Regions from separate parts of the Paenarthrobacter sp. JL.01a genome, predicted to be linked through region 1. Evidence: predicted binding sites of a transcription regulator. Region 1 holds the regulator's gene; each other region holds the start of a gene.
What was found. Region 1 encodes LexA, which represses DNA repair genes until DNA is damaged. Its sites were predicted from a motif close to TCGAACANNTGTTCGA; they were not measured.

Region 1 (7,541 bases):
GCAGGTTGCCCAACTGTGCAACCGCCACACCGGCATCGGCGGCGACGGCCTCATCCGAGCCGTTCCTTCCCGGTTCCTCCCGGAAGGCCGGGCGTTGTTGGAGGTGGATTCCGCAGCAGAGTGGTTCATGGACTACCGCAACGGCGATGGCTCCCTGTCAGAGATGTGTGGCAATGGCGTGCGGGTCTTTGTCCACTTCCTCAGCGAACAGGGCCTGGTGGACCTTGGCCCGGGTGAAATCCTGACGATCGGCACCCGTGGAGGTGTCAAGAAGGTGGTTCGAACGGCCAACGGGTACGCCGTGGACATGGGTCCCTGGGAGTTCATCTTCCCTGACGAGGCAACGAGCAAGGCGATGGACGCCCTGGTCAGCGCCGACGGCCTCGAAGTGGCCCGTCCCGGCCTCTCAGTCAGCATGGGCAACCCGCACACGGTTGTTGCCTTGGCTGAACTCAGCGAGCTCTCGGCTACACAGCTGTTCAAAGCACCCGTGGTCGATCCCAAACCGGCCAATGGCACGAATGTTGAATTCGTCGTCCCCGCCGAACCGCTGGTGGAGGACGGAGTGGGAACCATCACCATGCGCGTGCATGAGCGCGGCGTGGGGGAGACCCAATCCTGCGGCACCGGAGCCTGTGCAGCGGCAGTGGCGATCCGCCACTGGGCGGGCAGCACCGCTCCCAACGATTGGCATGTAAACGTGCCTGGCGGCGTCGTCGATGTGAAATTCTTCCCCGGCGCAGGCGGCCGCGAGCACGTAGAGCTCAGTGGCCCTGCCGTCATTGTGGCTAGCGGGACGCTTTCCTGACGCGAAGGATCCTAAAGGACTTGGAGGTGCTCTCACGGGACACCGTGAACGACTCGTCCAATTCAGCTGCCAGCCAACGCTGCAGGGAGTCCGAACCCAGGTTCTTTTGAACCACCAGCCACGCGTTCCCGCCGGGAGCGAGCCGGGGCAGCCAGGTGAGCAGCAGGGAGTGCAGCTCGTCCTTGCCGATGCGGATCGGGGGATTGGACCAGATAGTGTCGAACTCGACGGCGGGGTCCACCTCCTGCGGCAAGCTTGCCGTTACGTTGTCCAGGCCCAGTGCGGCCGCATTCTCGTTGGTCAGCACCACGCAGCGCTCGTTGACATCCACGGCGTAGACACGGGCATTGGCTGCCTTCAGCCCGAGCGTCAGGGCAATAGGACCCCAACCGCAGCCGATGTCCAAAAGGTTGCCACGGGGCGACGGGGGCGGGACATCCGACAGGAGGATCGCCGTACCCTTGTCGATACCGTCGGGACTGAAGATTCCTGAGGAGGTCTGCAGGTGGCGCGTAGCACCGGCGAGCTCCACCGTGAGCGGCTTGCGGGTGAACGGTCCAGCCGGTTGGGCGGTGAAATAGTGTGCAGACTCCATAATTTGCCAGATTAGTTGGCTATCGGCGCCTTGGGAAACTGCCTTCGACCGGGGCCCGGTTTGACAGGGCTGATAGTATTTAGTCCATGTTCTTGATCTTTGAGTAATTCGCCGAATCCACGCCTGGACTGCAGGCGTTCGACGGCACCGCCCGCGATGCAGGCCCGGCTTGGCTCCAATGCCCGGCTCACGGCCTTTCCGCCAGGCAGGTCCCACCGGCAACAGTCCGCCTCCACGACTCCGTGGCGCCGGACGCTCAGAAGATCGCTCCCCGCCCTGTTTCCAGGATCACATCGCCTGACGGCAGATCCGTGGGGCAGTACCAGGACTTCCGACACGCCGAGGCCTTCCCGCGGATCCACCAGATCACCGACGCCAGAGCCCAGTGAGCCATCGGCGTCCAGCACACAGGAGACCATTTTGGCCCAAGCCGGTCAGCCCAGCGCGAAGAGCGCCCCATCCAGCAACAAACAGCACTATTCTGGAATTGCCGAACAGTCTAAGGAGACCATGACCACCCAGAATCATTCCGGATCCGATTCCGACGCCCAGGACATGAGTCCTGAACAAATCCAGGCCGTCATCGACCGGATTCTTTCCAAGGATGTCCCCGCGCACGCATCCGACGACAACGACGCCAATGGCGTGTTCGGCAAGGCACAGGCCATTTCAACCCTGGACCAAGAGCACAGCATTTTCGACGGCGACCAGGAAGACCTCGCCGAACGCCGCGCCCTGCGCCGTACCGCAGGACTGTCCACCGAACTCGAAGACGTCACCGAAGTTGAATACCGGCAGCTGCGCCTTGAGCGCGTCGTCCTGGCCGGCCTTTGGACAGAAGGCACGTTGGCCGACGCGGAGAACTCCCTGCGTGAACTGGCGGCCCTGGCAGAAACCGCAGGCTCGGAAGTCCTCGACGGTCTGGTTCAACGCCGCACGAAGCCTGACCCCGGAACGTTCCTCGGCTCCGGCAAGGCACAGGAACTCAAAGACATCGTCGCCGCCACGGGTGCCGATACCGTCGTCGTAGACACCGAACTGGCCCCGTCCCAGCGACGCGGGCTGGAGGACATTGTCAAGGTCAAGGTCGTCGACCGGACCACGCTCATCCTGGACATCTTCGCCCAGCACGCCAAGAGTCGCGAAGGCAAGGCCCAGGTGGAGCTCGCCCAGTTGGAATACCTGCTTCCACGCCTTCGTGGTTGGGGTGAATCCATGTCCCGACAGGCCGGTGGCCAGGTCGGTGGTGCCGGTGCCGGCATGGGCTCACGTGGTCCCGGTGAAACGAAAATCGAACTGGACCGTCGCCGAATCCGTACGCGCATGGCCAAACTGCGGCGTGAGATCGCCGCGATGAAGCCGGCCCGCGAGACCAAACGTGCCAACCGCCGTCGTAATGCTGTTCCGTCCGTCGCGATCGCCGGGTACACCAACGCCGGTAAGTCCTCGTTGTTGAACCGCCTGACCGACGCCGGTGTCCTGGTGGAGAACGCCCTGTTCGCCACGTTGGATCCGACCGTCCGCAAAGCGCAAACCCCCGACGGCATCGGCTACACCTTGGCCGACACCGTGGGTTTCGTGCGTTCCCTGCCCACCCAACTGGTAGAGGCCTTCCGGTCGACACTGGAGGAAGTGGCTGACGCGGACCTCATTCTTCATGTCGTGGACGCTTCACACCCGGACCCCGAGGGGCAGATCGCCGCAGTGCGCGCTGTCTTTTCCGAGGTGGATGCACGCAAGGTTCCCGAAATCATCGTCCTGAACAAGGTTGATGTGGCAGACCCCTTCGTGGTTGAGCGCCTCAAGCAGAAAGAACCCCGTCACGCCGTGGTTTCCACCCGTACGGGCGAGGGAATCGCTGAACTGCTGGAGGACATCAGCCAGTCCATTCCGCGCCCGGGTGTGCGGCTTGAGCTGCTGATTCCCTACGATCGCGGCGAGCTGATCAGCAAGCTGCACAGCTCCGATTCGGAAATCCTAAGCATTGACCACGAGGAACACGGCACACGCATCGTGGTCATGGTCCGTGAAGGACTGGCAGCCGAACTGGAGTCATTCGTCAGCAATGGTTGAGAAGGTGGCGGCGGACGCCGTCGAGTCGGTGGGGGAGAAGACCACCCTCGAACTGTTGGACCGGGCTGTGGCCGGCATGGGCGGGCAAAGCCGTGCCGGCCAGCACGAAATGGCCAAGCACGTAACCCGGGCCATCGAAAACGGGGAGCATCTGCTGGTCCAGGCGGGAACGGGAACAGGTAAGTCTCTGGCTTACCTGATTCCGTTGATCGCACATTCCATGGACAGCGACAAACCGACGCTCGTGTCCACCGCCACCTTGGCTCTCCAGACCCAGATTGTCGGCAGGGACCTGCCGCGGTTGCTGGAGACCATCAACCCCGCACTCGAGCGGCCGGTCAACGTGGCGCTCGTGAAGGGCCGTGCCAACTACGTCTGCCTGCAGAAGCTCGAGGGTGGCTTTCCCAGTGAAGAGCCGTCGGAAGGCCAACTGTTCTCCCTGGGCGAGGACACCAGTGTTCCGCACTTCGCGGCGTCCATGGGAGGACCGCAATCACAGCTTGGCAAGGAAGTAGTCCGCCTTCGTGAATGGGCTGAGAAGACTGCCACGGGCGACCGCGATGAACTGATGCCCGGCGTCACGGACCGGGCCTGGCGACAGGTGTCTGTGACGTCCATGGAGTGCCTGGGGGCCCAGAAATGCCCACTCGCGGAGGAGTGCTTCAGCGAGCTGGCCCGGGCCCGGGCCGCTGAGGCCGACGTCGTTGTCACCAACCACGCCATGCTTGCCGTCAGCGCCTTCGAGGGCTTGGCCGTCCTGCCTGAATACGATGTCGTGGTGGTTGACGAAGCCCACGAACTGCAGGACCGCGTGACCGGTGCGGTGTCAGGGCAGTTGTCAGTGGCCATGGTCCATGCGGCTGCCTCCAGTGCACGGAAACACACGGCCATTACGGTCGATGCCCTCAACGCAGCTGCCGATCGCCTTGATATGGCCATCGCCGGGGTCCCGAACGGCCTGTTGCCCAACGGACTGAACGACGAACAGCTCGACTGCCTGGACCAACTGCGCGATGCCACACGTGCTGCTCTGTCCGATTCGAAGACAGATTCCTCGAATGCCGCAGACGGCGGCAGGCAGCTGGCGCGGTCCCGGCTCATGCTCATCCTCGAGCTGTGCGAGCGGATGCTCGCGGCCAAGGAGAACCGGGAAGTAGTTTGGTTTTCCCGTAACAGCACCTTTGATCCCCAACAGGGATACTCGCAGCCTGACGAGACCGCGCCGGCGCTGATCAACATCGCCCCGCTGAGCGTCGCCGGCCGGTTGCGCGAAGGCTTGTTCGCCGACCACACGGTGGTGCTGACTTCGGCCACGCTGGCCATTGGCTCGGCTTTTGAACCCGCCGCCGGGGGTCTTGGCCTGATTGGTGACGGCGCCCCCAGCTGGACAGGTATCGACGTCGGTTCGCCGTTCGATTACCCCAAGCAAGGGGTGCTGTACGTAGCGAAGCATCTTCCCAAACCCGGCCGCGGAACATCCCCTGAGGCCCTGGATGAGCTGGAAGACCTGATCCGGGCATCGGGCGGTGGAGCGCTGTGCCTGTTCTCATCACGGCGGGCATCCGAAGAGGCAGCAGAAGCCATGCGGCTGCGCCTTGATGTGGACATCCTCTGCCAGGGCGAGTCCACCATGGCGGCCCTGGTCAAGCAGTTCGCCGATGAGCCGGACACATGCCTCTTCGGAACCATGTCCCTGTGGCAGGGAGTGGACGTGCCAGGCGGTTCATGCCGCCTGGTGGTCATCGACCGGATTCCGTTCCCGCGGCCCGATGACCCCCTCATGACTGCCCGCTCCCGTGCGGTGGCGCAGTCCGGCGGCAACGGATTCATGGCGGTTTCGGCCACCCACGCTGCCACCCGGCTGGCGCAGGGCGCGGGGCGCCTGATCCGTTCAACGGGGGACAAGGGGGTAGTGGCCGTCCTGGATTCACGGCTCTCGACAGAACGCTATGGAGGGTTCCTGCGGGCCGCTCTGCCGCCCTTCTGGGCCACGACGGACCGTTCGGTGGTACGCGGCGTCCTGGAGCGCCTGGGATCCGCCCGGAAGGCCTGAGAGGCTAGATGGAGCGAAGTACGGACACGACCTTGCCCATGATGGTTGCCTGGTCGCCGAGGATGGGTTCGTACTGGGTGTTCTGGGGCAGCAGCCAGGTGTGTCCGTCCCGCTGACGGAACGTTTTCACGGTGGCTTCATCATCGAGCAGCGCCGCCACGATGTCGCCGTTGATGGCGTCGTTCTGACGGCGGACAACCACCCAGTCACCGTCGCAGATGGCGGCATCGATCATGGAGTCTCCGGCGACCTTGAGCATGAAGAGCTCACCGTGTCCCACGAGCTGCCTGGGCAGCGGGAGCACGTCCTCAACGGTCTGGTCGGCTAGGATCGGCCCACCTGCTGCAATGCGGCCGACCAGCGGAACCATGGCGGTGTCGCTGGCGCTTGCCAGTTCGGTGACGGCCATCCCGCCGGCGCTTCGCAGCGTTGCCGGAGCCTCGACGCCCGGGATCGGGCCGCCGTCGAGGGTCAGGGGCATCAGCACCTCCATGGCGCGGGGTCGTTTGGGGTCCCTGCGGAGGTAGCCAAGTTTTTCCAGCTGTGACAGTTGGTGAGTCACGCTGGACAGGCTGGCCAGTCCCACGGTGTCCCCAATTTCGCGCATGCTGGGCGGATAGCCGTTGTCATTGACTGAGCGCTGGATGGTCTCCAGGATCTTCTTCTGACGTACGGTCAGGCTCTTGGGAGTCTTTTGGGGCTGTTGGCTTCGCAGGGGTGCCCCGCCGCCTGTGGCTTTTGCTGCCATGTTCGCCAATGCCTTTCCTTCCGCCCCGAAGAGAGCCGGGGATGCAGGGCCTGGAAAAAATGTCAGACCCTCCTGTTCCACTGAAACAGTGCTGTTTCTTCACTCAAACGTAGGGCAGGCACAGGCGTTTATCAAACATTTGTTCTAGCGAGTCTCGACACCGTTCGTTGATAAGTGCTAAAAATGTCATAGCAAGGTTCGAATATGTGTTCTATAAACCTCGCGCTGATGGTGGATGTTCGAACAAGCCGTTCGAACATCCGGCGTCGCCGGGAGGAACACAAAGAATTGGCAGCGCTGCTCCGGGGCCTCCGGAGCGGCGCAATAGCTCAGAAGGGCTCAGCTCATGTCCGCAATCACTTCGTTCGCTGATTTCCGTACCGCACCGGCGCCCGCACGTCTTCGCCTCACCCGCCGGGGCCGCATGGTCTTCTTCGGAATCCCTGCCATGCTCCTGGTGGCTGCGCTCCTTAGCCTCGCCGGGGTTATCACCTCGCCAGCCAAGGCATCGGACTCCCAGGTGCAGTTGCAGCCGCCCGTTGCAGTGTCCGTGACAGTGCAGCCCGGCCAGTCGCTGTGGGGTATTGCCGGTGCTGCCGCTCCGGAGCGGGACCCACGCGAAGTCATTGCCGAAATCATCCAGCTGAACGACCTCCGCGGTGGCCGGATCCTGCCGGGGCAGCAGTTGTTCGTACCGGCCCACTGATGCCCGCAATACTTGTGTCTTTGCTCCGCCCGTACGTCACAGTTACTCGGCAGTCGCAGTGGCCCCTTAAACTGTTGTAGTGAGTGAGCAGCTTGAGCGACTTGACCGACTTCCCCTCCGGACCAACCTGCGTGGATTGAGCCCCTACGGCGCACCGCAGCTCGATGTCCCCGTACTGCTCAATGTCAACGAAAACACCCATGGGGTCCCTGCCGATGTGCAGGCGGCCATTACAGAGGCAGTAGCAGCCGCCGCCACTGGCTTGAACCGCTACCCCGACCGCGAGTTCACCGACCTTCGGGTAGCCCTGGCGGAGTATCTCGGCCACGGCCTTTCTGCGGACAACATCTGGGCTGCCAACGGCTCCAACGAAGTCCTGCAACAAATTCTCCAGGCATTCGGCGGCCCGGGGCGCAAAGCCCTTGGTTTCCCTCCCACGTACTCCATGTACCCGCTGCTCGCCAGCGGAACGGACACTGAGTACGTCCGTGGCGTTCGTGCCGACGACTACGGACTGGATGCGCAGTCGGCAGCCCAACAGGTCCGTGAGACCGAGGC
Region 2 (7,541 bases), 1.8 Mb from region 1:
CGGATTCGAGAGCTTGTGCGGTGTTGTCTTGCGGCACAACCGGCTCCTTTCTATGGATTCTTCTTCTGGATCGGGCGGCTATGCCCGGTGGAGTGAGTCGTATTGGACGGCGTGGCGGACGGGTGCGTTCGGGGCTCCGTAGCCGTCGTAATTGCCGCGGCGCTCCACCATTTCGAAGAACACACTGCCCACTGTGGCGGTGTAGAAGTGGAGGAATTCGCCGTTGGCGTCCCGGTCATACAGGAGGTTGAGCTCCTGGAGGGTGGCCAGGAAACCTGGTTCAAGATCGAACCGCGCGTCCAGGTCCTCGTAATAGTTGGCCGGAATCTGCAGGAACTCGAGGCCACGCTCCCGCGCTGACCGGGCTGTTGCCACGAGGTCATCCACGGCGAACGCGATGTGTTCCTGGTACGTTTTGCGTGCCTTTTCGGCCTGCTGCGCCGGGGCCAGGTTCAGCACCAGCCGGACAGCCCCGTTACTGGTCTCCATCACCTGTGAGCGCACCAGGCCGCTGGGGCTGGGCACCTCGGCGAAAGGCTGGGGTTCCAGGGCCAGCGCGCTGGTGTAGAAGAGGACGGCCTCGTCGAAATGCTGCCATGGCTGGGCGAGGTTCACATGGTCGATCACGGCTGATGTGCCGCTCGAAACGTGCTCCAGCCCTTCGCCGAATTCGTGGGTCCACGCAGCCGTGCCGTCCGGATTGCCCTGGCAGAGGAAAATCTCGGTGGAGTCCGGCGCGGAAATGCCCTGGAACACTTCCTCGTCCGCCTGCACCTTGCGTGCGACCACGGGGGCCTTGAGCTGCTGGGCCCGGGCCGAGGCAATCACCGGGGAGTCGACGTCGAACCCCAAAGCGGCAATAGCCGGTTCCATGTGCAAGGCCGCTTGCTCGTTGATGATCACGCGTGCCTGGCCCATGGTCCACAGTTGGACGTCCTTGGTGCGGTGCCGGCCTTCGAATTCGAAGCCGAGCTGGCCCAGGAGTTTCTCCAGCTGGGCGGTGTCATCAGCCTTGACCTCGGCGAAGTTGAACCCGGCGGGCTCGTTCACCTTGGGCAGCGTGGCCAGTTCCATGGGATAACGACGGCGGGAGTTCTGTTGGGTCTCTGCTCCGCCTGCCGCCGGGCTGCTGGCCAGCCACTTGGCGCTCTGTTCCTCCAGCCAGATGAGGGAGCGCATGGCATCCACGGCCGTCCGCTCCACGTCCGACTGGCGGAACACATCATTGAAGACCTCCAGGGAGACGGGTCCGGTGTAGCCTGCGCGGACCACGTGTCCCATGAACTTGGCGAGCTCGAACTGGCCCTCCCCGGGGAAAACCCGGTAGTGGCGGCTCCAGGACAGCACATCCATGGAGAGCTTGGGCGCATCCGCTACCTGCACGAAGAAGATCTTCTCCGCGTTGATGTCCTCGATCGGAGCGGTGTCCCAGTCGCGGGAAAGGATGTGGAAGGAGTCAAGGCACGTGCCCAGATTGGGGTGGTCCACCATCTCCACCAGGCGGTGGGCGTGCTCGTAGTCGTTGACGTACTTGCCCCAGGCCAAGGCCTCGTAGGCAACCTTCACCCCGTGGTCGCCTGCCAGTCCGGCAAGTTCGGCCAGTTGGGAAGCGCGGAGCTGGTCATCGTCAATGGTCGCTGTGGCCACGTTGGAGCAGACCAGGATGGTGTCCATGCCAAGGCGGGCCATCAGCTTGAACTTGGCCTCCGCCCGCTTGAGGTTTGCCTTCAGCAGGTCCGGAGTGACGCCGTCGAAATCCCGGAACGGCTGGTAGAGGTCCAATCCCAAGCCGAGATCTGCGGCCATTTTGCGGATATCTTCGGGGCTGAGCGACGAGGTGACGAGGTCCTGCTCGAAGATCTCGATGCCGTCGAAGCCCGCGATGGCGCAGGCCTGCATCTTCTCCTTCAGGGTGCCCGAGAGGCAGACGGTGGCGATTCCGGTACGCATCAGTGGGCCGCCTTTGCGAGGGTGCCAGCGGCGAGCGAGGCTGCAGCGTCTTCCAGGGCGATCAATTCCAGGAAGTGCGTGCGCATGCGGTCCCTGTCGGCGTCCCTTCCGGTGAAGAGCTTGAAGGCGTCGGCCGCCTGCCCAACCGCCATGCGGCCGCCGTCGAGCACTGCGCAACCCTTGGCGCGCGCTTCGCGGACCAGTTGCGTCTCGATCGGGCGGTAGACAATGTCCGCTACCCAATGGCGGGTTTCCAGGAGTCCAATATCGAGCGGGAGACCAGGGTGAGCGGCCATGCCGACCGGCGTGCAGTGCACCAGCCCGTCGGCAAGGGGCATCAGCTCCGGCAACTCGCCCAGGCCCCGCGGCGTGACGGTAGCGTGAGGGAAGAGACTTGAGAGTTCCGCGGCCCGCTCGGCCGCCCGGGCGGCGTCCATGTCAACGAGGTCGAGATGTTTGGTGCCCGCCTTGAGCAGAGCGTAGGCGACGGCGGAACCGGCACCTCCCGCACCCAGCTGGACGACGCGATCGAGTTTGGCTCCGGGCAGGCCGTCGGCGAGCGCCGAACCGAAGCCGGAAAAGTCTGTGTTGTGGCCGATGAAGCGGCCGTCCTGGATCAGGACCGTATTCACTGCACCCAGGCGCGCGGCGTCGTCGGAAATCTCGTCAAGGTGACCCAGCACCAGCTGCTTGCAGGGGTGCGTGATGTTGAGGCCGTTGAAGCCCATCCGCTGGGCTGCTGTGAGCAGATCGCCGACGGCGGCGGCCGGCAATGCCAGTTCCAGCAGGTCGATGGGGCGGTACAGCAAGCGAAGGCCCTGCACATCGGCCTCGCGTTCATGCATGGGCGGAGTGAGCGAGGGCATGACGCCTTCACCAATCAGGCCCACCAGAACGGATTCGGCTCGGTTGCTCATCCTCAAGCTCCTTTTACTTCAGTCCCGCAGGGTGGCGTTTCAGGGACGCTTCGCCTGCGGTGTTATCCAGATTACTACAGTTGTTCATATTCCGCACGCTTGTTCTTATCGCGAACATTTTCGCGCACGCCCCCCGCCCCCCTACCCAACTAGGGGACAGCAAACGCTCCAGTGGGCGCTCATTGCGACACCTGCTGTCCCCTAGTTGGGTCAGCGCTGGGGCAGGCGGGCCGCGAGTTCAGCCGCGGCTTCCTGGAGCGTGGGCACGTGGGCGACGAGTTCCTCCATGGTCAGGCGGAACACCGGCACCGCTGTCGCGAGCGAGGCGAAGGCGTGCCCCTGGGAGTTGAGGACCGGCACGGCGACGGCGCGCATCCCGATCTCGTTCTCCTCGTCCATCACGGCGTAACCCTGCCGACGGACCTGCTCGATTTCCTCGCGGAACTTGTCACGGTCCGTGATCGAGTGCTCGGTGAGCGCCTCAAGGGGAAGCTCTTCAAGGAGCCGCCTGCGCTCCAGCTCGGTTTCGAAGGCCACGATTGCCTTACCCACCGATGTTGTGTGCAAGGCGCCAAGGTGCCCGGGGTCACTGGTCACACGGAAGGTCTTGGGGCCATCCACCTTGTTGACCGTCAGGTGATGGTCGCCGTCGCGGACCGAGAGAATGGTTGCCTCATGAGTGCGCTCGGTGACCCGCTGCAACACCGGAAGCGCCGTGGCAGCGAAACCGTGGTGGTTGGACACGCGCTGCCCCAATTGGAAGACCCGCAGGCCAAGGTGGTAGCGGCGGCCATCCGGCTCATAGTCGACGAAGCCGTCGCGCGTCAGTGAGCCCAACAGGCGGTAGGTGGTACTGAAGGGCAGGTTTGCGCTGCGGGCGAGGTCGGCCGCGCTTGCCCCCTTTGGCTCGTTGCCGAGCAGCACCAACAGACTCAAGGCTTTGCCGACCATGTCGGTCTTTGTGTCCTCTTTCACACTCATGCTTCGATGCTCTCACATGGTGAGAGCTATTTCTAGATGGTGGCGATAAGTATTGACAAGTGACCCCTCTCACAGACACTATTGCTGTATTGCACAAGTAACTCTCACCATGTGGTTACTTTCCGGAGAAGGCCAGCCGCACCTCGCTCGCCACTCCCCCAGCTTTACCCGCGACACCGTTGTCACAGAAGGAACCTCCCATGAGCCAAACAATGCCGTCAGCGACGCCCGGCACTGCATCAACAACGGGTACTCCCAAGAAAGCAGCCCTCGCCAGCTTTCTTGGCAGCGCCGTTGAGTACTACGACTTCTTCATCTTTGGATCCGCCGCAGCGCTGATCTTCCCGCACGTCTTCTTCCCGGACGCCGACGCCAATGCGGCCATCATGTCCTTCGCGACCTTCGGCTTCGCCTATGTCGCCCGTCCCGTTGGAGCGATCATCCTGGGCCACTTCGGTGACAGGATCGGACGCCAAAAAGTCCTCATGTTCACGCTGGTCCTTATGGGTGCAGCGACCTTCGTCATCGGCTGCCTGCCTGACTTCAAGACCATCGGCTGGTGGGCTCCTGTCCTGCTGGTCCTCGCCCGCCTGGCGCAGGGTCTCTCCGCCGCCGGCGAGCAAGCCGGCGCATCCTCGATGACGCTGGAGCACGCTCCGGACAATCGCCGCTCCTTCTTCACCTCCTGGACGCTCACCGGCACCCAGGGCGGTCAGATCCTGGCCGCGCTTGTCTTCATTCCGGTGGTGGCACTTCCCGATGAGATCAAGTACGGCATCGGCTGGCGTATCCCGTTCTGGCTGAGCGCGGTAGTGGTCATGGTGGCGTACTTCATCCGCCGCACCCTGCACGAGCCGCCGGCCTTCGAAGAAGCCAAGAAGAACAACCAGATCGCCAAGCTGCCCATCGCCGACCTCCTCAGGCTGCACTGGCGCGATGTCCTCCGCGTCGTCTGCTGTGCATTCATCGCCGCCGTCAGTACCGTCTTCGGCACCCTGGCCATCAAGTACGCCCAGGACGTCGCACACGTCAACAGCACCATCACACTGTGGTTGGTCGTTGCAGCCAACCTTGTGGCCCTCGGCACCCAGCCCCTGTTCGGCATGCTCGCGGACAGGATTGGCCGCAAGCCCGTCTTCATCTACGGAGCCGTGGCCAGCGCCATCATGACACCGGTGTTCCTGCTGACCCTTGAAGGCGGCAACGTGCCGCTGATGTTCCTGGTCTCGGTCGTGTTCTTCTCCTTCGGCTACGCAGCGGCCAACGCCGTCTGGCCTTCCTTCTACGGTGAAATGTTCAGCACCAAGGTCCGCTTCTCCGGTCTGGCCATCGGCACGCAGCTGGGCTTCCTGATGGCAGGCTTCGCACCGGCCATCGTCACGGCAATGGGTGGCACGAAGGCCGGAGGCTGGGTCCAGATCTCCATCTTCAGCGGAGTGATCTGCGTGATCGCGGCTATCTCTGCCCTGACCGCACGCGAATCAGCCAAGATCCCGACGGCAGAGCTCGGCCTGCACAAGTAGGCCTGGGGTTCACGAAGAGGACCGCTCCTTCCCGGTTCCTGGAGCGCACACCTTCGCAGGGCACCCTGGTGACGACAAACGGAAAGCCCGGCATGTTCCCCGACATGCCGGGCTTTCCGCTGCCCAGGGGTTCACCCGGTCAGTAGCTGCCTACCGGGGATCCAGCACCACGGACTGGAAACTTCCCTGGCCCGTTCCCGTGTACAGGAAGAGCAAACCGTTGCCGGCAACACCCACCACCGACGGATTGCCCGTTCCAGTGAAGGCATTGCCCAAAGCCGCGAACGAGCTGAGGGTGTTCCACCCGCTTCCCAGGGCCACCCGTGCCAGGAAGCCGCCACTGCCGTTGCCCGGGTAGAGCCACAACGTCCCGTCAGTTCCCCGGGCCATGATGTCCTCCCGGCCGTCGCCATTGAAGTCCCCGCCCTGGACAACGGAATCAAAGATGTCCCAGCCCGTGCCGATCTGCTTCCACGGAAGGAAACCACCCGAACCGTTACCCGGATAGATCCACAAGCTGCCATTGGCCGCCCGGGCCACGAGGTCGGCTTTCCCGTCACCATTGAAGTCACCCGGAGCGAGCAACTCATTGAACCCCTGCCAACCCACACCGATCTGCTTCCGCGGCAGGAACTGGCCGTGGCCGTCAGCCGGATACATCCACAGCACCCCGTCGGCTGTCCTCGCGACAAGATCCGGGTGACCATCGCCGTCGAAATCTCCGGCGCTCAGGATGCTGTTGAAGGCATTCCAGCCCGTTCCGACCAGAACGCGCGGGCGGAAGCCGCCCGAACCGTTCCCCGGGTAAAGCCACAACGCGCCATCGGTGCCACGGGCCAGAATGTCCGCGACAGCATCGCCGTCGAAATCCCCTGCTTCCCAGACCTGGCTGAACTGGTTCCAGCCGGCGCCGATGGCCAAGCGGTCGGCAAAGCCGGAGCCGCTACCTGGGTAGAGGCGCATGGTTCCGGTCGACGTCACTGTCAGGACGTCGGGTTTCTTGTCGCCCGTGAAGTCTTGTCCGCTGACGATGTCGCCCACCGTATTCCAACCGCTTCCGAGTGTGGTGCGAGGCACGAAGCCACCCCAACCATTGCCGGGGTACTGGTAGAGGGTGCCGTCGCTTGTCCGCGCAAGGAGCCCGAAGGAGCCATCGGACGTGATGCTGGTGAAGCCGTTCCACCCCGAGCCGATCTGCGACCATGCACGGAAGCCGCCCTGGCCATCGCCCGGGTACAGCCAGAGGCTGCCATCGGACTTGGTCGCCATGACGTCGAGTCGCGCGTCGCCGTCGAAATCGCCGACGGCGATGATATTCGTGAAGCCCTGCCAGCCGGATCCGATTTGCCGTTTGGCGAGGAAACCGCCGTTGCCGTCGCCCGGGTACAGCCACAGGACGCCGTCGCTGGTGCGGGCCAAGATATCGCTTCGTCCGTCTCCATCGAAGTCCGAAAAGCCGGTGATGGCGTCGAAGATATTCCAGCCGGAGCCCACCTGGCGGGGGTTGTCGAGCCTGTTGCCCGGCAAACCGGAGTACAGCATCAAGGAGCCGTCGGGTTCACGGGAGAGGACGTCGGCGAGCCCGTCGCCGTCGAAGTCGCCCGCCGAAAAACGGATCTTGGCTGTGAGCCGTGCGTCAGCAGTAATGGTGACGGTGGCCGACGTCGACGAGACCGCATTCATGGTCACCTGCGTGCCGGTGTAGGTGGTGAAGGTGCTGCCTGCCTGCCACGCGTGGTTGCTGGCGTACCACGGCTCCGGGAATGGCTTGGTCGACGGCATCAGGATCAAGGAAGAAGCAATGGTGGCACCGCCGCGCTGGGCGATCTTGACTCCCATGTTGCCCGGCTTGCCGGCAGTGCCAAGGTAATTGTCGTAGCCGGCCGGTTCCCGCAGCTCCAGGTAGTAGACCTCTTTGCTGACGGGATCGGTGAATTTGATCGCCCGCTGCGCTTCAGTGCCGCCCCACGGCTTGAGTGTGTAGCTCTTGGAGCCTGTCGCGACACCGACATCACGGATCTCATCGCCCCGGCCCAATCCCGCGTAGTCCCAGAATGTGGAGCTGACAACCGGCAAGGAATACTGGGCAGCACCCATGATGTCGGTGGTGTCGCCGTACTCGCGGATATAGCAGGACGGATCGGTGAACTGACCGTTGCTGTTGACCCCG
Region 3 (7,541 bases), 240 kb from region 1:
GGAAAGCGAATGACACCAGCGTTCTGGAGACGCCCACTTCGCGGGCGACATCACTTTGCGTTGCAGGGCGGTGGGGGCGGTCGGCGGCCATGCCCTCCATCCTCCCATGTCACAGAAAGGACAAAATGAGGTGTTTGTTAGTTTGACCTTACATTTAAGCCTTTCGCGCGTTAGTCTGGATTTAGAGCGGATAGGTATGACCCGCAACACACTGACAAAGGAGTCCTGATGTCTGCAACGCAATTGCAGCAGGAAGGCGCCCCCGGGGCTGCCCTTCCTCCGCTGACCAACGGTCCGCACCGAAAGCGCCTTGGCCTTGTAGCTTTGGTTGCTACGTTCGGCGGACTGTTGTTCGGCTATGACACTGGTGTCATCAACGGCGCCCTGCGGCCCATGACAGCCGACCTTGGGCTGACGCCCCTGACGGAGGGGATCGTCACCAGCTCACTGCTGTTCGGCGCAGCGGCCGGGGCCGTGGGCGGCGGACGTTTGTCGGATTCCTGGGGCCGCCGGAAATCCATCCTCCTGCTCGCGGTGCTTTTCCTCGCTGGAACCATCGCCTGCGTCGTCGCGCCGAATTTCGAAGTCATGGTCCTGGGGCGCGTCATTCTGGGCCTGGCTGTCGGCGGGGCGTCCACGGTGGTGCCAGTGTTCCTGGCCGAGCTGGCGCCCTACGAGATCCGGGGTTCGCTGGCCGGGCGCAACGAACTGATGATTGTCATCGGACAGCTCGCCGCCTTCGTGGTCAACGCCATCATCGGCAATATCTGGGGAGAGTTCGGGGGAGTATGGCGAGTCATGCTGGCGGTCGCCGCGTTGCCCGCCATCGCACTGTTCTTCGGCATGCTCCGGATGCCCGAATCACCTCGCTGGCTGATTTCCAAGGGGCGGTGGGAAGAGGCCTTGGTAGTCCTCAAGACCATACGGTCGGTGGAACGGGCCGAGGCTGAAATGGCGGATGTCAAGCACCTGGCCGATGAGGAGCGGGCCTCCAAGGCGACCTCATGGGGTGCGCTGAAGAACAAATGGATTCTTCGCATTGTCCTGGTAGGCATTGGTCTCGGCGTGGCCCAGCAGCTGACCGGCATCAATTCGATCATGTACTACGGCCAGTCGGTGCTCGTCGAAGCCGGATTCGACTCCAATGCAGCCCTCATTGCCAACATCGCTCCCGGGGTGATCGCGGTGGTTGGGGGCGTGATCGCCCTGACCTTGATGCAGCGTGTCAACCGCCGTACCACCCTGCTTCTGGGGTTCACCCTGACCACGGCGTGCCACTTCCTCATCGGCATCGCCTCGATCGTGCTTCCCGTGGGAAATGCGGCGCGTCCGTTCGTGATCCTTTTTCTGGTGGTGGCTTTCGTTGGCTCGATGCAGACGTTCCTGAACATTGCCGTTTGGGTGATGCTGTCCGAAATCTTCCCGCTTCATGTCCGCGGTTTTGCCATCGGCCTTTCGGTGTTCTGCCTCTGGATTGCCAACGCGCTGCTGGGTCTGTTCTTCCCTACCCTGGTGGCCGGCGTGGGGATCACGGGGACGTTCTTCCTGTTCGGTGCTGTGGGTATCGCGGCCCTCATTTTCATCTACACCCAGGTCCCGGAGACCCGCGGGCGGACCCTGGAAGCACTCGAAGAAGACGTCACCACCGGAGCCATTTATCTGGTGCACAAGAAGGATGCCTCTATGGGTTCCTAGCTGCGCTCTTCCATTCCGGTTGCTATTCGGCGCGGCGTTCGAGCAAGACGGTGTCCCGCCAGGAGCCGGCGGCTGGCCCGTAGCTCATGAGTCCAATCCTTTGCCGGGTGCCCACGACGGTGAAACCGTGTCGTTGGTGCAGGGCTATGGAGGCGGCGTTCTCGGGGAAGATGTTGGATTGGATGGTCCATATCCCTTCCTCTTCGGTCCTGCGGACGAAGGCGTCGAGGAGTTGGGCCCCGTAGCCTCGGCCGCGGGCCTCCTGGGCGATGTAGATGGAGTGCTCGACGACGCCGCGATAGACCGTCCTTGACGAAACGGGTGACGCGGCGACCCAGCCCACGATGTTGCCGTGGTCTTTGGCAACGAGGCGGAGCTGGGGGTGACGGGTAGCGTCGAAGTCTTCCCAGCTTGGCGGTGCCGGTTCGAAGGTGGAATGGCCTGAAGCGATGCCCGCGGCCCAGATCGCCTCGACCGCCGGCCAGTCGGCGTGCTCCATCCGGCGGCTCAGCAGGTGGTTGGTACCGGTCATGGTGCGGCTGGTTCCCCGATGCGGCCGTGAACCAGCCCGGTAGCGAAGCCAATCGTGACCGGTTCTGGTTTGGCGGACCCGCAGCACGAATCTGCCGCGTCTTGCCCATCTGCGGGAAGGCTGGTGGAGCAGACCCCTGTTTCGGGAAGTTCCAGTTCCAAAGCTTCTGCTGCTGCTGTGTCGCCGGCCAGGGCGGCGGCGATGGACCGCACTTGTTCGTAGCCGGTGGCCATGAGGAAGGTCGGTGCCCGGCCATAGGACTTCATTCCTGCCAGGTAAAAGTCCTTCTCGGGGTGGGCCAGGATCCGCGCGCCGTGCGCTGGGACGGTGCCGCAGCTATGGAAGTCCGGGTCAATCAGTGGTCCCAGCGCTTTGGGGGCGTCGACCGCCGGGTCCAGCTCCAGCCGCAGTTCGGCAAGGATGCCCAGGTCCGGGCGGAAGCCGGTGGCCGGGATCACCCGGTCAACCTCCACCGTCCGGCCGTCAGTTGCGTGGACGATCACGGCAGCGCCGCTGGTCTCGACGCTTAGGGTGCGGAAGCCGGTCAGGAGCTGGACGGCACCGGTCTCGACGGCGGTGCGCAGGCGTGTGCCCAGCTGGCCGCGGGCGGGGAGTTCGTCGGCGTTACCGCCACCGTAAGCCCTTGCGGGGGTCTCGGCGCGGATGGCCCAGACGACCGTGGTGCCGGGATGGGTGCGTGCAAGGCGGGCGAGGTCCAGGACCATGTTCGCGGCCGAGTGCCCGGACCCGATGACGAGGGTCCGGTGGCCGGCGAAACCATCCTGGGTGACATCGGGTAGGGCTCCAGTGATGATCCCGGCGGCGCGGGCTCTGGCTTCGCCGGGAACCGGGAGGCCGTTGGAGCCAAGCGGAGCGGGGGCGTTCCACGTTCCTGAGGCATCGATGACAGCCCGCGCCAGAACCTCAGTGGTCTGGCCGTCGTCGTCCTGAACCTGCAGGACGAAGGGTGTCTGGTCGCGGCCCTGGCTTCGGCTTTTATCCATCCCTTGCCGGGTCACGGCAACCACCTTCGAACCGGTGTGGATCCTCTGCCTGAGTTCCTGGCTTGCGGCCAACGGTTCGAGATATTGGGTGACGATTTCGTGGCCAAAGGGCAGCGCGGTCGGGCGGGGTGCTTTCCAGCCAGTTCGCTGGAGCAGACGGACGGCAGCGGAGTCGAGGTTGTATTTCCAGGTAGAGAAGACTCGAACATGCCCCCACCCTTTGATAGCGGAACCGACGGTGGGGCCGGCTTCGATCACCAGGGGTTCCAGTCCACGTTCGAGCAAGTGCGCGGCCGCGGCCAATCCGACCGGTCCGGCGCCGATCACCGCGACCGGCAGGGAATCGTGCCCGGTCATTGCTGGGCTCCCGTCGGCGTGAGGCTGGCAATCAGGGCCTCGACCCGGGTTTTGATCTCGTCGCGGATGGGCCGGACGGAGTCGACGCCTTTGCCTGCGGGGTCTTCCAAAACCCAGTCTTCGTAGCGTTTACCCGGGAAGTACGGGCACTCGTCCCCGCAGCCCATGGTGATCACGACGTCGGAGTCCTTCACGGCCTCGGTGGTGAGAATCTTGGGGATTTCGGCGGACATGTCGATCCCGATCTCGGCCATCGCCTCAACCGCTGCGGGGTTGACCTGGCTGGCGGGTTGGGAACCTGCGGAGCGGACCTCGATGGCGCCCCTGCCCAGGGTGGTCAGGAATGCGGCGGCCATTTGGGACCGTCCGGCGTTGTGGACGCAAACGAACAGGACGGAGGGTTTGACGCTCATGAGTGCACCTTTCGATCGTCCGCGGCATCAGCTGCGGCAACATCAGTGGTTTGGGGATAGAGGAAACGAACCAGGACCAAGCCGAGGGCACCGCCGACCAGTTGGGCGGCGATGAAACCCGGCGCGGAGGCAGGTGCGATCCCTGCGAAGGTGTCCGTGATGGTTCGGGCGATCGTGACGGCGGGGTTGGCGAAGCTTGTGGAGGAAGTGAACCAGTACGCAGCGGTGATGTAACCGCCGACGGCGAAAGCCACCCGGTCGGCGCGTCCGGAACGGATGGTCCCAAACACGATGACCAGCAGCCCTGCCGTAGCTATGACCTCTGCCAGCCACAGACCAGGACCGGAGCGTTCATGGGTGGACAACGTGACCGGAGCCAGGTCGAACATCAGGTTCGCCGCGACAGTCCCGGCCAATCCACCCAGCACCTGAGCCGCAACCAAAAGGGCTGCAGCCCGGGTGTCGATCATTCCAAGGGCCCGTTCGACCAAGGTGACCATAGGATTGAAGGAGGCTGAGACCGGCTGCAGGGCAAGGATCAACGCGGCCAAAGCCGCGCCAGTGGCGAGGCTGTTCTGCAGCAGCTGCAGCCCGACGTCGTTCGGTGACAGCCGGGAGGCCATCACTCCGGAACCAACCACGGCAGCGACCAAGAGGCAAGTGCCGAGGAATTCCGCAGCCGCCCGGCGCAGGAGCAAGGGATTCACTGGGCCTGTCCGCCGATCAAGGCTGCCAGGTTCTGCAGGGCTTCGGTGCGGGCCTTGTAGTAGACCCAGACTCCGCGCTTTTCCCGGTCCAGCAAACCGGCTTCGTGCAGCACTTTCAGATGGTGGCTGATGGTCGGCTGCGACAACTCGAAGGCATCGTTCAGGTCGCAGACGCATGCTTCCCCGCCCGCGTGTGAGGCCACCAGGGACATCAGCCGCAACCGCACGGGATCCGCCAAAGCTTTTAACAGCGGCGCAACGCCGTCGGCTTCTTTCTCCGACAATGGCTCGCGTGCCAGCGGCGAGCAGCAGGCAACGGCCTGGACCGGGGTCAGCTCCAAAGACATAGACACAGGTAAATATTTACACTCATCAATATGTTAAGCAAGCCCTCGCGGTGGCAGGGCAGTTTTATTGTCGGGGGCGCGAGGTACAGTTGAATTATTCGAATATATCTTCGAATAATTGGCGTGTCCCTCCGTATCCGGTGGGCGCGCATGGTATTGCCGAGCCAAGGAGGAGCATGTCCAGGCCAGCCCTAATGCACCGCATGCAGGAGATCGCCCACGTGGACATCAACTGCTTCTATGCCTCGGCGGAACGGGCTTTTAACCCTGCCCTTGAGGGCAAACCGCTGATCGTCCTTTCCAACAACGATGGCTGCGCCGTCACCAGGTCGCCCGAAGCGAAGCGGCTTGGCATTGGCCTGGGGGATCCGTGGTTCAAACTGGCTCCGCGGGCAAAGGAATGGGGACTCATTGCCCTGTCCAGCAATTACGAGTTGTACGGGGACATCAGCTCACGGGTCATGGAGTTGCTGCAGCGCTACTCCGCCTGGCAGGAGGTGTATTCCATCGACGAGGCGTTCCTCGGCGTCAAAGGCAGGCCCGAGGAACTCTTGCACCTGGGGCGGACCATCAAAGAGGCATGCCGCAGAAATGTCGGGGTTCCGGTGTGCGTTGGAATTGCCCGCACCAAAACGCTTGCCAAGCTCGCCAACAAGTGGGCCAAACACAATCCGGCCTTCAATGGGGTGTGCCGCTGGGATTCGGTCCCGGAAGCGGAGCGTGAGGCGCTCATGGCCCGGCTTTCGGTCATCGAGATCTGGGGCATCGCCACCAGGCTAACCAAGCGCCTGAATGCCATGGGAATCTACTCGATCCTGGACCTGGTTCGCGCCGAGCCTGTTGCCTTGCGTGACAAGTTTTCCATCGTCATGATGCGCACGGTCCTGGAGCTGCGGGGTACCCCGTGCATCCCCATGGAAGAGGAACGGATCGGGCGGGACCAGTTGATCTTCTCGCGCTCCTTCTCCACGCCGATTACGACGACGGCCCAGCTGCGGCAGGTGCTGAGCGTCTACGGGCAGATGGCAAGTGCCCGATTGGCCAAACACGATCTCCAAGCCAAGCTCTTGACAGCGTTCGCGGCAACATCGGTCTACAACCCGAACGACAAATCGTTTCCGACCGTCAGCGTCTCACTGCCCATGCCGACGTCGGACCCTGTCCTGCTGACGAAAGCCGCCCACGCCCTGGTGCCGAAGATCCAGGAGGGAACAAAGTACGCCAAAGCCGGCATCATGGTCACCGACCTCCGTCCCACCGGCAACCAGAAGCCCTTGGAGATCTTCGAGAACCGGCACGAGGAACGCGGCATTGGCAGTTTGCTGGAGGAAGTCAGCAAACGCTACGGCCGGGGCTCCATTGGCCTGGGACACGCAGGCATCAAAGGCGGTCCGGACTGGTCCATGAAGCGGGACATGCTCAGCCCCCGCTACACCACCAACTGGGATGAACTTCCCTTGGTGAAGGCGGCATAGCGTGACCGGGCTCCTAGGCGCGCAGACGGTATCCGCGCTTCACCACTGTTTCCACGAGCTTTCCGTCAGGCAACGAGGACCGCAGCCGGCTGACCGTCATGTCCAGGGCATGTACGGAGCCCCGCAGATCCAAAAGATCCGACAACGCTTCACGCGACAAGACCGCACCTCCTGCCCCAAGGAGCGCCCGCAACAGCAGGAGGGGAGCCGGTGCCAGTTCCACCACTTCGCCGTCGATCCGGAGGCAACGCCCGCGCAGCTCGATCGTGGCCGTCTTGGTCTCCAAGCGTCGAACGTGGTTCAGCGACAGGTGCTCGGTGACGAGGCGGATGAGCGCACCCATGCGGTAGCGGTCGGGGATCAGGGGAGTCAGCCCGGCGTCGACCAATGGCTGTGCCGTGACAGGCCCCACGGCCGCAACGGTCACGGGGCCCTTGAGCGCCTCGATGAGTTGTCTGTACAGGCCCATTTCGTGCGCAGTGCTCCACATGGCATCAACGGCCGGGGCACTGGTGAAGGTCAGGACGTCGAGATTGCCATTGACGACGGCCTCGATCAGGCGCGGCAATTTGTCCTCGCCATCAGGCTTGACCCAGCGGTAGGGAGTCACCGTCAGGACAGTCGCTCCCGACATGCGGAGCCGCTCCAGTTGGCGAACGTCCGTGTAACCGTGCAACTGCACTGCCACGGTCTTGCCGCGCACACCCTCCACCAGCAGCATATCCACCAGGGTGGCCGTGGTCTCGTCACTGCTGATTCCGACGTCGGCCAAACCGGCGGCGCGTACGGCGCCACGGGCTTTTGGTCCCCTGACGAACATGCGACAGGCCGACAGGGTTTCCAGGAGTTGCTCCCCGATGCCAAAGGAATCGGCCGCCTCACACCAACGCCGCATCCCGTAGGCGGTGGTGGCGATGCAGATATCCGGCTTGGCCTCAATGATGGTCCGGGTGTCCTCGATGAGGATCATGTCCTCCTGGACGGGGGCGATCTTCAACGCCGGAGCGTGCA

Region 2: the regulator LexA is predicted to act here: its motif matches at 2,959-2,974, upstream of N5P29_RS20175 (shikimate dehydrogenase).
Region 3: the regulator LexA is predicted to act here: its motif matches at 5,154-5,169, upstream of N5P29_RS06950 (Y-family DNA polymerase).

What each region holds. Positions count from the first base shown of each region.
Region 1 covers NZ_CP104877.1:1,670,410-1,677,950, forward strand. Annotated here, with positions in the region: gene dapF (diaminopimelate epimerase) at 1-808, shown strand, start outside; gene N5P29_RS07960 (class I SAM-dependent methyltransferase) at 789-1,403, opposite strand; gene hflX (GTPase HflX) at 1,914-3,476, shown strand; gene N5P29_RS07970 (ATP-dependent DNA helicase) at 3,469-5,529, shown strand; gene lexA (transcriptional repressor LexA) at 5,534-6,277, opposite strand; gene N5P29_RS07980 (LysM peptidoglycan-binding domain-containing protein) at 6,624-6,983, shown strand; gene N5P29_RS07985 (histidinol-phosphate transaminase) at 7,063-7,541, shown strand, end outside.
Region 2 covers NZ_CP104877.1:4,239,312-4,246,852, forward strand. Annotated here, with positions in the region: gene pcaH (protocatechuate 3,4-dioxygenase subunit beta) at 1-37, opposite strand, end outside; gene N5P29_RS20170 (bifunctional sugar phosphate isomerase/epimerase/4-hydroxyphenylpyruvate dioxygenase family protein) at 79-1,950, opposite strand; gene N5P29_RS20175 (shikimate dehydrogenase) at 1,950-2,867, opposite strand; gene N5P29_RS20180 (IclR family transcriptional regulator) at 3,078-3,848, opposite strand; gene N5P29_RS20185 (MFS transporter) at 4,049-5,371, shown strand; gene N5P29_RS20190 (FG-GAP-like repeat-containing protein) at 5,522-7,541, opposite strand, start outside.
Region 3 covers NZ_CP104877.1:1,429,137-1,436,677, forward strand. Annotated here, with positions in the region: gene N5P29_RS06915 (LacI family DNA-binding transcriptional regulator) at 1-91, opposite strand, end outside; gene N5P29_RS06920 (sugar porter family MFS transporter) at 229-1,695, shown strand; gene N5P29_RS06925 (GNAT family N-acetyltransferase) at 1,718-2,227, opposite strand; gene N5P29_RS06930 (FAD-dependent oxidoreductase) at 2,224-3,588, opposite strand; gene N5P29_RS06935 (arsenate reductase ArsC) at 3,585-4,001, opposite strand; gene N5P29_RS06940 (aquaporin) at 3,998-4,708, opposite strand; gene N5P29_RS06945 (ArsR/SmtB family transcription factor) at 4,705-5,055, opposite strand; gene N5P29_RS06950 (Y-family DNA polymerase) at 5,232-6,530, shown strand; gene N5P29_RS06955 (uroporphyrinogen-III synthase) at 6,544-7,541, opposite strand, start outside.